3 regions of the Halomonas sp. AOP7-E1-9 genome follow, and region 3 is predicted to be linked to each of the others. Evidence: riboswitches for the same ligand, from Rfam matches in the RefSeq annotation. Region 3 holds a riboswitch; each other region holds the start of a gene.

Region 1 (4,683 bases), on a different contig from region 3:
CTAATGGCTTATGCAAAATATCGCTGTTTGTCACCTTGTACGGTTCGCCGTAACGTAAGCAACGAATCAGCGGGGCCAACGCCCGATGTTAATCAACAACACGTAACGGGTTTTCTGATGAACAAGATGTTAACAGCAAAGAATGCGCTTATTGTGGCAGGTTCGTTTCTTATCAGCGCTTTTGGCTATGCGAATGATGATCCGCGCAGTCTGCCGGTGGCGTCGGTGGTCAACGACACTATCGTAGCCTTGATGGACGCGCACAGTGTCCCGGGCATGGCCTTAGCGGTGAGCGTTAAGGGCACGCCCTATTACTTTAATTATGGGGTCGCCGATCAAGAGGCTGGCGTGCCGGTAACCACCGATACGCTGTTTGAGTTGGGTTCCGTCAGCAAGACGTTTACGGCGACGCTGGCGGCTTACGCTCAGGCCAGCGGTGCTCTGTCACTTTCCGACCCCGCCAGCCAGTACCTGCCAGCCCTTGAAGGAAGCGCCTTTGATAACATCAGCCTATTGGAACTGGGCACCTACACGGCGGGTGGGCTGCCGTTGCAGTTTCCAGATAGCGTCAACAACGAAGACGACATGGTCGCCTACTACCGCCAGTGGGCACCGACGTATGCGCCAGGCACTCATCGGCTCTATTCAAATCCGAGCATTGGATTACTCGGTTACCTGACCGCCCAGCGGCTTGGAAAACCTTACGCCCAGTTGATGGAAGCGCACGTGTTTTCAGCATTCGGCCTTGAACACAGCTACCTGCAGGTACCTGAAGACGCGCAGGCGAACTACGCCTTCGGGTACTCAAAAGAGGATGAGCCGATTCGGGTGAACCCCGGCGTACTGGATGCAGAGGCCTACGGGGTAAAGTCGAATAGCGCCGATATGCTGGCGTTCATTAACGCCAACATGGACAGCTCAGCGGTGGATGAACCGCTGCGCGAAGCACTGGAAGCAACCCGGATGGGCTACGTCAACATGGGCGATATGACCCAAGGCCTCGGTTGGGAACGCTATGCCTACCCTGTGTCGCTTGACCAGCTACAAGCAGGCAATTCGCTGGAGATGGTGCTGGAGGCTAACAAGGCCGAGCAGCTTCAGACACCGCTACCGGCAGATGACGATGTGTGGTTTAACAAGACGGGCTCAACCAATGGCTTTGGCGCTTATGTCGCCTTTGTACCCAGCCAGCAAATAGGCATCGTGATGCTCGCCAACCGCAATTATCCCAACCAGGCACGTATTGAGGCCGCCCACCATATTCTGACGACACTTGCGGCGACGCCCTGAAAAAAACCGCCTTTATGCCACGAGCCTTCCTAAAGGCTCGTCATTAAAGCGCTCTTTTATGCATTGCATTTTGGGTGGTGGATAAGGAGACTTGCACTACCGCGATCCCCCCACTGCAAAGAGCCAACACCATGCGCCTTAACGCCGACTTTAGCCACTTTGCCTGCGTAACGCCGGACCAATATCAATGGGTCGATTCGCCCAGTGCAGGCGTCACACGCATGATGCTTGATCGCATCGGCGAGGAAGTCGCCAGAGCGACCAGCCTGGTACGCTACGCGCCCAACAGCCAGTTCACCTCACATACCCACGACGGCGGGGAAGAGATTCTTGTACTAGAGGGCGTGTTCGGTGATGAGCACGGCCGCTACCCCGCGGGCACCTATCTGCGCAATCCTATCGGTACGGGCCACACCCCGCACATAGGCGATGAGGGCGCGCTCATCCTGGTGAAGCTTCACCAGTTTGCAGCCAATGACATTCTTCAACTGGCCGTACCTGCCCACCGTTTACCTTGGCAGCCGGACCGCCGCCCAGGCATTACCTATAAAATGCTGCATACCTTTCACCAGGAGCGCGCCAGCCTGGAGCGGTGGGAGGCGGGCGTGACGATTGCCTACCCGACGCTGGGTGGTGGCCTGGAGGCGTTTGTTCTGGAAGGCACCTTGTGCGACGGCGATACCGAATACCCGACGGGCAGCTGGTGTCGCTACCCTCCCGGCGCCGCTCCCCAACTTAGCGCGGGCAGCGCAGGGGTCAAGCTCTACTTAAAACGCGGGCACCTGCGGCTTGATTAACGAGTCAGGCCAAGAAATGGCAGCAGCGTAAGCAGTGCCACCATAACGACCGCCACCATTACCAGGGTGACCTGAAAGGGATGCGCCGCCAAGCGGCGCCATAAGGTAGGTGCATCGCCTTGGCTCACGGCCTCGGCGTGCGCTTGCCGAGCCTTGGTGAAGCGCTCGGCTTGATACACCGCCAGTGCTGCTTCGGCCGCCTCACGCTGGGTTTCATCACGCAGCCAGATCGCGTCCACCCCTAAGCGGAAAAAACCGGCCTGCGTTTCATAGGTATCAAAACCATGTTCTGCCAGTAGTGAGCGGACTTCCATGGCTTCTTCATCGGTAACGTAGCGCAGCCGAAACAGCAAGTGTGCCATATCAGTCGCCCATCGCCGCCATTAGGTCGGCCTGGATAACTTCGATCCAATAGCCGTCCGGGTCTTTCACAAAAATGACGCCCTGCATTTTGCCTTGATCCGCCCGCTTTATGAACGTCACATCGTGCTCATCAAACCACGCCTGGGCCGCTTCCAAGTCCGGCACGCTAAAGCAGATATGTCCAAAGCCCTGCGGTTCGGCATTGCCATCGTGGTAGGCAAAATCGTCCTGGTCTTCGGTGCCCCAGTTATGGGTAAGTTCTAACAACCCCTTTTGGCTGAAGGTCCAGGCCGTACGCGCCTGGGTATCTTCCGGCACCTGGTCGTTGGCTTCCAGGTTCGCCAGAAAGTAGAGCGAAAACTGCATCTCTTCGAAATCCAGCCGACGCAGCACCTGCATGCCAAATACCTGGGAGTAAAAGGCCAATGAACGCTCGGGGTCTTTCGCCCGCAGCATCGTATGGTTTAAGCGAAACCCTTGGGTTTGCGCAGGGGCCGGACGAACGCCTTTATGCTGTTCACCTTGCAAAGTCATCTTGGGCTCCTTGTGGGGAATTATGCTGTTAAATGAATTGATTGAGCGGTTATCTTTGACAAAAACCATACCGTGTACAAGCCTATCTCTAACCGTTTCACACCGCATGATACCGTTGTGATGACATACCATGAGGGCAGAACAGCCATTATTCCAGCCCCGCTTACCCTACCGGCCTCCCCTTACACATCGCCTGCGCTTTACAGCACCGCCCAAGGCAAGGATAGTAGCCTGACGACAGGGGCGCTTGAGACGCTCAAGCTGAGATGCACCCTTAGAACCTGAACCGGATAATACCGGCGTAGGAAGTCGCGGTGTCATCACACCCGATCTACGCTGTGAGGTGGCCATGACATCACTCCCGCTGAGCGACGCGCTTTCCGCTGTACAACGCACCACGCCGTTAGTGCACTGTATTACCAATTTTGTAGCGATGAACAGCACAGCTAACTGCCTGCTGGCTGTCGGCGCTTCCCCTGCCATGCTGCATTCAACTGAGGAAGTCGCTGAGTTTACTCGCTTGGCCGGGGCACTTTCGATCAATATCGGCACGCCTTCACCACACTGGGCAGAAGGTATGCAACTTGCCGCCAGAACGGCCAACGAGAGCAATACGCCTTGGGTATTGGACCCGGTTGCGGTGGGCGCCACTTACTACCGTCAAACGCTTTCACAAACGCTATTGGCTTTTAAGCCCAGCGTGATCCGTGGCAATACCTCAGAAATCATGACGCTTTCCGGCTTGACCCACGCGGGCCGAGGAGTGGATGCCACAGCCTCTACGGATGAAGCGCGTGAGGCTGCCATAAACCTCGCCAAGCAGCAACGCTGTGTTGTCGCGATGACCGGCGTTCAGGATTTTATTACCGATGGCACTCAGCACTGGCGTCTGAGCGGCGGGCACGCGCTTATGCCGCGTGTCACTACGCTTGGCTGTGCGTTAAGTGCCACCGTTGCCGCCTTTGTAGCGGCCAGCCCCGAAGCTCCCTTGAACGCCACGTTAGCCGCACTTACAAGCTTTGCTATCGCGGGTAGCCGCGCTGGACAACAGGCGGCAGGCCCGGGTAGTTTTCAGGTAGCCCTGTTGGACGCCTTGTATCAGCTAACACCTACAGACGTCCGTCAGTTTACCGGGCTGGAGGAAGGCTAATGCGTTTTGATCTTTCGCTTTATCTGGTCACTGACGCTCAACTCTGTAAAGCCGCAGGGCTAGAGCGCACCGTGATTGAGGCCGTCAAAGGGGGCGTCAGCTTTGTTCAACTGCGCGATAAACACGCAAGCGATACCGACATGATTGAACAGGCCAAGCGTTTGAAAGCCGCCCTGGCGGGTAGCGGGGTACCGCTGGTGATTAATGACCGCTTGAACGTTGCCTTGCAAAGCGGCGCCGATGGGCTGCATGTCGGCCAAAGCGATACAGCGGTTCAAGAGGCACGGGCAGCCATGGGGCCAGAGGCAATTATCGGGCTTTCGATTAATACGCTTGAGCAGCTTCACGCAGCCCCCGTGGCCCTGCTCGACTACGTGGGCCTGGGCCCGGTGTTTACCACCCAAAGCAAGCAGGACCATGCTAAACCGTTGGGGTTTGAAGGCCTGGCTCAATTAGCCGCGGCCTGCACCTTGCCAAGCGTGGCCATTGGCGGGCTCAAGGCTGAACACGCCCAGCAGGTCGTTGCAGCCGGTGCCAATGGCTTGGCGG
Region 2 (4,683 bases), on a different contig from region 3:
ATGCCAAAGGTGAAGTAGGGCGAGGTCTGGAGGTGGTCGAACACGCCTGCTCGATTACCTCGCTCCAGCTAGGAGAGGTGGCCGAGAACGCGGCAAGCGACGTCGATGTTTATACACTACATCAGCCGCTAGGCGTAGGGGCCGGTATTACGGCCTTTAACTTCCCTATCATGCTGCCCTGTTTCATGTTTCCACTGGCCATCGCGACAGGCAACACCTTTGTGTTGAAGCCTTCTGAGCAGGATCCCAGCTCGACCATGCGCTTGGTGGAGCTTGCCCATGAAGCCGGTGTGCCAGCTGGGGTGTTGAACGTGGTGCATGGTGGTCCTGAGGTTGCCAACCAGATTGTCGATCACCCAACGATTAAAGCGCTATCGTTTATTGGCTCAACCCACGTCGGCTCATTGCTTTACAAGCGGGCGGCAGATGCGGGTAAGCGTATGCAGGCGATGATGGGGGCGAAGAACCACTGTGTGGTTATGCCCGACGCAAATCGCAGCCAAGCCATCAACAATCTGCTGGGCTCAGCATTTGGCGCCGCAGGCCAGCGCTGTATGGCTAATTCGGTCGTGGTGCTGGTCGGTGAGGCGCGACAATGGATTGATGATATTGTGGATGCTGCAGGCCAGATGAAAGTGGGGCCTGGCACCCAACAGGATGCCGATTTAGGGCCGCTGGTATCGCCTGCCGCCAAGGAGCGTGTGTTAGGTCTTATCGAGACCGGTGAAAAGGAGGGCGCAACGCTATTGATTGATGGGCGTAACTGCCAGGTACACGGTTATCCGAAGGGCAATTTTGTGGGACCGACGTTATTTACCGATGTGACTGCGGAGATGACCATTTACCGTGAAGAGATATTTGGGCCGGTACTCTGCGTTGTCAACGTGGAAACACTCGACGAAGCGATTGCGTTTATTAATGCTAATCCTAACGGCAACGGCACGTCTATCTTCACGAATTCTGGCTGGGTGGCGCGGCGCTTTGAAACTGATATAGACGTGGGGCAGGTGGGTATCAACGTGCCAATCCCGGTGCCGGTTGCCTATTTCAGCTTCACTGGCTCACGTGCTTCAAAGCTCGGCGATTTAGGGCCAAATGGAAAACAGGCGATCGCCTTCTGGACGCAAACCAAAACGGTAACGGCACGCTGGTTTGAGCCTGAAAACGTTTCAAGCGGTATCAATAGTACTATTGCATTAAGCTGACGCTTACTTACTAAGCAGTCACTGGTTCTTGTGGGGGCCAGTGACGTTGTTGTACTCAAGGCTTAAAAATCATTCAGCAGGCTCAAGCTTTCTTCCAGTAGCTTTTCAATCGGCTTAAGTTGGCTTTCATGCAATACGAGTAGAGACGGCGCCTCTTTTGGCTGTCCGACAAGGGGCACTAAAAGGGCGAACTCACTCTCCTCTAGATGAAATTCATGAATTTCACGCGGGCCTAAGGCCGTTTGGCATTGGGAGCAGCGGTAGACATCGTCCTCGCCATACACCAACCGGTGATACATTTTAAAAAGCGTATAAAGTGCCAGGCCGCCTTCAAGCGCAGACCAGCGTTCGGGCGTTTTGGGTATATCGTCGGTGACCTCTTGCCCTTCGGCTTTGGCATCGGCGATCACATTTGCTAAAGGCATCGCCAAAATGGCAGGGTCTTCAGAGGGGAGCGGAGCGTTTTGCTTCGTGGCCTGGTCGAAGTCTTTCACCGCGCGCTTTACATCATCTAGCGTATTTAAAACGTAGTCAGCATGCTGTAAGTCGCCAGGCTCGCAGCTACCGTTCTCCCAGCCATGGATCACGCGTAGCGTCATGTCTCCTCGTGACATGGGGCGGGCCAGCAGCATATAAAGCATTACGCGAACGTGAAGCTGGCGCTCATCGGTATTGTTTTCAAACGCACGGTAGGGGTCAGCAAACAGAGTATTGAGCCGCCCTTGCGTATGCTCCTTGGCTTCGGTGTATGACATAGTGGTTTCCTGTAAGCGCGTCGCTTATTCTCCTGTGCGACGCTTGTAACATTAATGTTTTATAACACTAATGGCAGTAAGCTACTTTTATTTTGTAATGCTTTGACTCAGTTTACAGCAGCTTTTGTTAGTCTAGACAACGTTGTAGCGAATGAATAGCAGAAGTAAACCGTTTTCCTGTTAGCTATTTAGCGGCTAAGATACGGTGCGAGTAGCTGCTCATTTTGACGGTTAGCTCGCTTTACATCAGGATACGCTCTCAATTCACTGTCGCCAGGGGAGCCACGTTGCGTGGCTGAGAATGCTATGACGCAGACCCTGGAACCTGAACCGGTTAGTACCGGCGGAGGAAGTGCGACATGCCATACCTAACGTCAGCCGTGCTGGGCGCGGCGCTCTGTTGCTTTGCATTTTTAGGCCTTAAAGCCCGTGGGCGTAAAGGCTCATTGGATGACTTTGTAACCGCTCGTAATTCACAAACCAGCACCACGCTAGGGCTCTCTTTTGTTGCATCTGGTATGGGGGCCTGGATTTTGTTTGCACCGCCAGAAATTGGCGCTTTTATTGGCCCATTGGCCTTGGCAGGCTATGCCCTTGGCTCCTCACTGCCTTTTATCGTCCTTGGCTTTTATGGTCCGTCTATACGCCGGGCTCTCCCTGAGGGGCGGAGCATCGCTGAGTTTGCTGAGGCGTGCTATGGGCGCGGAGTGCGCCACTGGGTAACGCTGGTTTCCGTGGTGTATATGGCCTGCTTTTTAGCCGCTGAATTAACCGCTATTGGAGCGATCACCTCGCTGCTTTCTGATGTTCCGTCGAGCTGGGTGATTATTGGAGTAACGCTCACTACGTTGCTTTACACGGTAAGCGGTGGGCTGCGCGCAAGCCTGGCCACTGACCGTTGGCAGGCATGGTTGCTGCTTGCACTGTTAGTGGTGGTTTCCAGTGTCACCCTTTGGCACTTGCCTGCCATGCCGAGCAGTGCGGCATGGCCCTCTATCGCCACTTCTGATGCGCTTAGTGTGGCACTAACGCTTGTCATCGCGGTTACCGCAGCGAACTTGTTTCACCAGGGCTACTGGCAGCGGGTATGGGCGGCACGTAATGACCACAGTTTGGCCCGCGGGGCTTGGGTAGGAGGGGGCGCCACGGTCATGATCGTTATGGTGATTGGCGGTTTGGGTATGCTTGCTGCCATGAACGGTGTTCCGCTGGGCGAACCGCCCATGCCTTTTTTTGCACTGCTCAATAACGCGCCACCCTGGCTAGCTATAACGGCACTAGTACTTGCCGTTACATTGGTGGCGTCCAGCGTAGATACGCTACAAAGCGGTATTGCCTCACTGATCGTGTCGCGCAGTGAGCAGCCAAGCGTTTCTATCGCGCTCACACGCTGGATGACCGTTTTGCTTATGGTGCCTGTCGTGGTTGTCGCACTTCAAGGTGTGTCTGTTTTACGTCTTTTTTTAATCGCTGATTTAGTCTGCGCTGCAACTGTGGTGCCCGTGCTGCTGGGCTTATGGCGGCGCATGACGCCCCTTGCGGCTATCGGTGGCGGCATGGCGGGTCTATTGGGTGCGATCTTGCCTGGGTGGATGAGTCACGCCAGCATAAGCGAAGGGATAATGGCGGCAAGCTTTCCAAACAGTGTACCCACACTAGCGCCGTTTCTAGGTGCGTTGTTAGCTTCCACGGTGGTAAGCGTGTTATTAGCGTATTTAAGAACCCCTTGGAACCAAGGACAGTTATGATTCGCAGTATTTTGACGACCCCTGATGGCGAAACCCATGAAGGGAACGAAGAGCTTTTTGTCACATGGCAGAATACCCCCGGCAGTCATATATGGATCGATATGCAGGGGGAATCAGCAGAATCTGCTGAGCGGCTACTGGGTAAATTTGAGTGTCACCCCATGGCTATTCAGGATGCCCATAAAGAGCGCGTACCACCCAAAATAGAAGAGTTTGATAACCACGCACTGATTATTTACCGCGGTATTTCATCTTTTGACGCCCAGCTAAACTTTGTTCCTCAGCAGGTCTGCTTTTTTATTGGTGAGTGCTTTTTAGTGACGTTACATCCAGGCGTTGCCATGAGCATTGAGCGGCTCTTTAAGGAGCACGGTAAGACGTTATTAGCGAAATCACCGGAGCAGGTGGCGCTCAAGGTGATGTATATCTCTGCTGGGTATTACATTGATAGCCTGCTTGAATTTGAAGCGGAATTAAGCGATTTAGAAGATGAGTTACATGAAAATGGCAACGATGTATTAATGCGCAAAATTACCATGTACCGCTCCCGGCTGGTTAAGATGCGGCGCGTGTTTAATTATCATAAAGGGATTACCCAAGAGTTAACTGTCTACGACTATGAGCACGTCCCGCGTGAGGAAAGTGAAACGCTGCATGCCATTAACGATGTTGCCGAACGTTTTGAGCGGCTTTATACGCTTACTCAGATGTATTACGACATTTGCGGTGACCTAGTCGACGGTTACATATCAATCTCGTCGCACCAACTGAACATTACAATGCGCGTTCTAACGGTCATTACGGCGATTTTTGTTCCGTTAACGTTTGTTGCCGGTATCTACGGGATGAACTTTGACTACATGCCGGAGCTGCACTATCGCTATGGCTACTTCTTCATTTTAGGCATGATGGCAGGAATCGGTGGCGTACTGATTTGGCTATTCAGACGAAAGGGCTGGTTCTAATTCAGCAGGC
Region 3 (4,683 bases):
CGTAAAAGCTCAATTTTCAGACCATCGCATAGCGCTTCTATTTCTTGCATCGAGTGAAAGCTCATTGCTGGATGCTTGGCCCAATCGTGCCTGTCTCCGAAGAGGTGCCCGACAAATAACCCTCCCGGCTCAAGCGCTGAAAGGATCATGTCCCACAGTGTGGGAAAGTGCGTTGGCTCGCAGAACGGCAGGCTTAGCCCGGCGTGGGCCAAGGATGACGATGGCAGGCCTTTCAATTCCTCGAAACTCGAAGTCAAAATTGTCAGATCAGCGCTGGGCAATTCAGCTTTTAGTGTTTCTACTCGCACAATGGCATTGGGCGCTTTGTCGATCGCCAAGACCTTCCACCCTGACGTCAGCAGTAGTGCGGTTTCGATGCCGCCTCCACATCCTAAATCGATAGCATGGCCGTTGCCTTTGGGTAAGCACTCGTCCCCCAAAGCGCGGCGTAACAGCGGCGAGGCGGCTCGCGTTTGATTGGCGCGATAGAAGGCTTCCCAACCCGTTTTGTTATCGGTGGTCAATGTCAGTACTTCCTGATCGCATCACGCTGTAATGATGAGTGTTAATCGTCATAATCGATTCAAATTAACACATAGCACCGTCGTCCGCCCCCTTGCATCTCCCTCCACCGCCACCTAGACTCGCTGAGTTGAATGCTTGACGGGGTGCCGGTGAATCCGGCTGAGATGGCGCAGGGCGTAGCAATTTTGCTGCCAAGCGCTGGTCCCGCTGAACCTGATCCGGCTAATGCGCTGCTTTTGATGTAGCGCGGGTACCGGCGTAGGGATCAAGCGATGGCACTGGCTAGCTCTCTCCCACAATCGCTCGCCACCCTTCCGTGCCATTTCCTCGATCTTTTCGCCTGCCCTTCGGATCACCACCACCGGAGGATGTATGGGCTACCGCTTTACTGATTTAACCACTGCCTGCCATGACGATTGGCGCGCCTACATTGAGCACGACTTTGTGTGCCAGCTGGGCAACGCCACGTTGCCTGAAGCGTCATTTCGCCACTACCTGAAGCAGGATTACCTGTTTCTGATTCACTTCGCTCGCGCCTATGCACTGGCCGCCTACAAAAGCCCTACGCTTGCCGATTTGCGCCATGCCCATGAAGGTTTAAAAACCATTGTGGATGTGGAATTGGGCTTGCACGTGGGCTTTTGTCGCGAGTGGGGTATTTCCGAGGAGGCACTTGCCGAGCTACAAGAAGCTCGGGCGACCATGGCCTACACCCGCTACGTGTTGGATACCGGCAACCGTGGCGACCTGCTGGATTTACACGTGGCACTTGCCCCTTGCCTGGTGGGCTATGGCGAGATTGCCAACTGGTTGAACGCAAAATCCACAACGCTACGCGGCACACACAACCCGTTTGATGCCTGGATTGCGATGTACGAAAGCGAGGAGTTTCAGGCGGCCATGCAAGCCGAGCTTGAATGGCTGGATGCTCGCCTCGCCGACGTCACCCCTGCCCGCTTTAATGAGCTCAGCAAAATTTTCCGCGATGCCACGCGCCTGGAAATCGACTTCTGGCAGATGGGCCTGGACCTTTCCCATTAATTCCAATAACAAGGATATAACCGTGAACAAAACCGTTACCCAGAAGACAGCCCGCTTTCTAGCCGAAACCGCCCAGGTCGATGCCGCCGCGATTTCCCCACTACCCGGTTCACGCAAGGTGTATCTTGAAGGCTCGCGCCCGGATATCCACGTGCCGTTTCGGGAAATCAGTCTCTCGCCGACCAAAACGACCAGCGTGGATGAACAGAACCCGCCGCTGCTGGTGTACGACACCTCTGGCCCCTACACCGACCCCAACGCCCAGATTGATCTACGCCGTGGGCTTCCCGCGCTTCGCCGGGTGTGGATTGAGGAACGCGACGACACCGAGTTTTTAGAAGGCCATACGTCTGAGTACGGCAAACGCCGCGCCAACGACCCCATGCTGGCTCAGCTGCGCTTTGATTTGAAACGCACGCCGCGTCGGGCAAAAGAAGGCAAAAACGTTACCCAGCTGCACTACGCCCGCCAAGGGATCATCACGCCGGAAATGGAATTTATCGCCCTGCGCGAGAACCAGCGCCGCCAAGCGCTGGGCGATGCCGAGGTGGAGAGAATCCTGGGCCACCAGCATCGCGGCCAAAGCTTCGGCGCCAGCATCCCAGAAGAGATTACGCCGGAGTTTGTGCGCGATGAAGTTGCTCGCGGGCGGGCGATTATTCCCAATAACATCAACCATCCTGAAAGCGAGCCGATGATTATCGGGCGTAACTTTCTGGTCAAGATTAACGGCAACCTGGGCAACTCGGCCGTTACCTCGTCGATTGAAGAAGAAGTCGACAAAATGACCTGGGGGATTCGCTGGGGCGCGGATACCATCATGGATCTCTCCACCGGGCAGAACATTCACGAAACCCGCGAATGGATTTTGCGTAACTCGCCAGTGCCTATCGGTACGGTGCCCATCTACCAAGCGCTGGAGAAGGTCAACGGCGTGGCCGAAAACCTGACCTGGGAGGTGTTTCGCGATACGTTGATCGAGCAGGCCGAACAGGGTGTGGATTACTTCACCATTCACGCAGGCGTTTTGCTGCGCTATGTGCCGCTGACCGCCAACCGGGTAACGGGCATCGTCTCGCGCGGCGGTTCGATTATGGCCAAATGGTGTTTGTACCATCATCAGGAGAGCTTTCTGTATACCCACTTCGAGGAGATCTGCGAGATCTGCAAGCAGTACGATGTGGCGTTTTCATTAGGTGACGGCCTGCGCCCAGGCTCTATCGCCGATGCCAATGACGAAGCGCAGATGGCCGAACTTAAAACCCTGGGTGAGCTGACCCACATTGCCTGGAAGCACGACGTGCAGGTAATGATTGAAGGCCCCGGCCACGTGCCCATGCACCTTGTCAAAGAGAACATGGACAAGCAGTTGGAGTACTGCGACGAGGCGCCCTTCTACACACTCGGCCCGTTGGTCACGGATATCGCACCAGGCTACGACCATATTACCTCGGGCATTGGGGCGGCGATGATCGGCTGGTTTGGATGTGCCATGCTCTGCTATGTCACGCCGAAAGAGCACCTGGGCCTGCCCAATAAAGATGACGTCAAGACCGGTATTATTACCTACAAAATTGCCGCCCATGCGGCGGATCTTGCCAAGGGCCACCCGGCAGCACAGCGGCGTGATAATGCGCTTTCCAAGGCGCGGTTTGAATTCCGCTGGGAAGACCAGTTCAACCTGGGGCTAGACCCGGACACCGCGCGGGAATTTCATGACGAAACCCTGCCCAAGGATTCCGCGAAGGTAGCGCATTTTTGCTCTATGTGTGGGCCCAAGTTCTGCTCAATGAAGATTAGCCAGGAAGTACGCGACACCTACCGCGACCGCACGCCAGAAAGCACTAACGACGCGGAGTCGGTTAAGCGCGGCATGGAAGAGCAGGCGGAGAAGTTTCGAAAAACGGGAAGCCAGCTGTATCAGGAAGTGTAAAACGGTTTGAAAACGAAAGGCATAAACGCAAACAGGGGCCTGAAGGCCCCTGTTGTCGACGTGTTACGCTAACGTGCGTGGCAAAGCTATTTTTTCTTGAGACTCTCTTTCACGTCGCCTTTACCTTTTTGAGCTTCGCCTTTAGCCTGCTGCATTTTGCCTTTGGCTTCCGTTTTTTCGCTGCCCGTTACTTTGCCAGCCGCTTCTTTCACTTTACCAGCGGCTTTGTTAGCGGCGCCTTTTGCTTTATCGTCTTTTCCACTCATGACATACACCTCTAATCCGTTAGCAGGAAACACGCTGGAGAGAAGAACATATTGCCCTTCACATCACAGCTGCCTTATCAGAGTAGCCTTTGTTAAAAAAGTTACCTCATTTTCTTTCTGGTAGTCGCGTAGGCTCCCAAAGATTGAGCACATAATGCAGGCAAGCCATGAACAGCAGCGTTACTACCAGCGCCACACTCATGGATGAAAAGCGATACAGGGCGCTATAGACAAGGTCCTGACTGGGGCCTAAAGATTGACCAAACAGGATACCCAGGGTGGTCATCCCGCCAAACCCGATGCCGGAGCCCCCGCCTTCAAGTATGTGCTCACGCCCAAACAGCAATAGCCCCAACCAATAAAGCACAATCGCTAGCAGGAAGTGATTGCTTTGTGTGTAAAGCAGAAGCTGCATAATCAGCGCCAGGTTACACCCCAACAGCGTGCCGATGGCACGTTTGCGAGCGGATACGCGCGCACCGGCATAGCCCATCGCGAACAGCACCAAAATGGTCGCCATTTGTGCCGAGAGCGACCCCTGCAGGTCAAATACCTGAAAAACGACAAAGGAAAGTGTCGCGGTAATGCCGCCCATCAGCGTTTCATGGCGCATCTGCGCTTTCGTCTTGGTGCTTTTAGGCGGCGGTTGGCGGGGCTCAACGTCAGGGAAAAGTGTGTACATCAGCATGGCGATGAACACGGCAAGCACGCTGGCCACAAAATTGGAGGCCAACAAATCAGCTAGATCGACACTGGGGTAGCTCGCAAAATGCAGCAGAATGCTTAAGGTTAATACGCCATTGGCCCCAAACAGAAACAGCGGGCCTTTTGCCATCAAGCTAAACCGAAACAGGAACATACCCAACACGACCAGCGTCATCACCACCGGCATATGTTTAAGCAGGCCGACCACCAGGC

Evidence for each region. A riboswitch is a leader RNA that binds a small molecule or an ion and turns the genes downstream of it on or off. The one in region 3 is predicted to bind thiamine pyrophosphate.
Region 1: linked by a shared signal. The riboswitch ahead of thiM (hydroxyethylthiazole kinase) and the one ahead of tenA (thiaminase II) in region 3 are both predicted to bind thiamine pyrophosphate.
Region 2: linked by a shared signal. The riboswitch ahead of ACT3R4_RS10085 (SLC5/6 family protein) and the one ahead of tenA (thiaminase II) in region 3 are both predicted to bind thiamine pyrophosphate.

The regions. Positions count from the first base shown of each region.
Region 1 is NZ_JBQSVC010000008.1:123,435-128,117, forward strand. It holds gene ampC (class C beta-lactamase) at 127-1,290, shown strand; gene ACT3R4_RS07125 (cupin domain-containing protein) at 1,422-2,087, shown strand; gene ACT3R4_RS07130 (DUF6164 family protein) at 2,084-2,449, opposite strand; gene gloA (lactoylglutathione lyase) at 2,451-2,984, opposite strand; TPP riboswitch at 3,214-3,309, shown strand; gene thiM (hydroxyethylthiazole kinase) at 3,334-4,134, shown strand; gene thiE (thiamine phosphate synthase) at 4,134-4,683, shown strand, end outside.
Region 2 is NZ_JBQSVC010000015.1:3,751-8,433, reverse strand. It holds gene ACT3R4_RS10095 (CoA-acylating methylmalonate-semialdehyde dehydrogenase) at 1-1,205, shown strand, start outside; gene ACT3R4_RS10090 (hypothetical protein) at 1,268-1,960, opposite strand; TPP riboswitch at 2,226-2,330, shown strand; gene ACT3R4_RS10085 (SLC5/6 family protein) at 2,320-3,708, shown strand; gene corA (magnesium/cobalt transporter CorA) at 3,705-4,673, shown strand.
Region 3 is NZ_JBQSVC010000011.1:487-5,169, forward strand. It holds gene ACT3R4_RS08320 (class I SAM-dependent methyltransferase) at 1-524, opposite strand, end outside; TPP riboswitch at 655-807, shown strand; gene tenA (thiaminase II) at 898-1,566, shown strand; gene thiC (phosphomethylpyrimidine synthase ThiC) at 1,589-3,499, shown strand; gene ACT3R4_RS08335 (CsbD family protein) at 3,586-3,765, opposite strand; gene ACT3R4_RS08340 (DUF2955 domain-containing protein) at 3,872-4,683, opposite strand, start outside.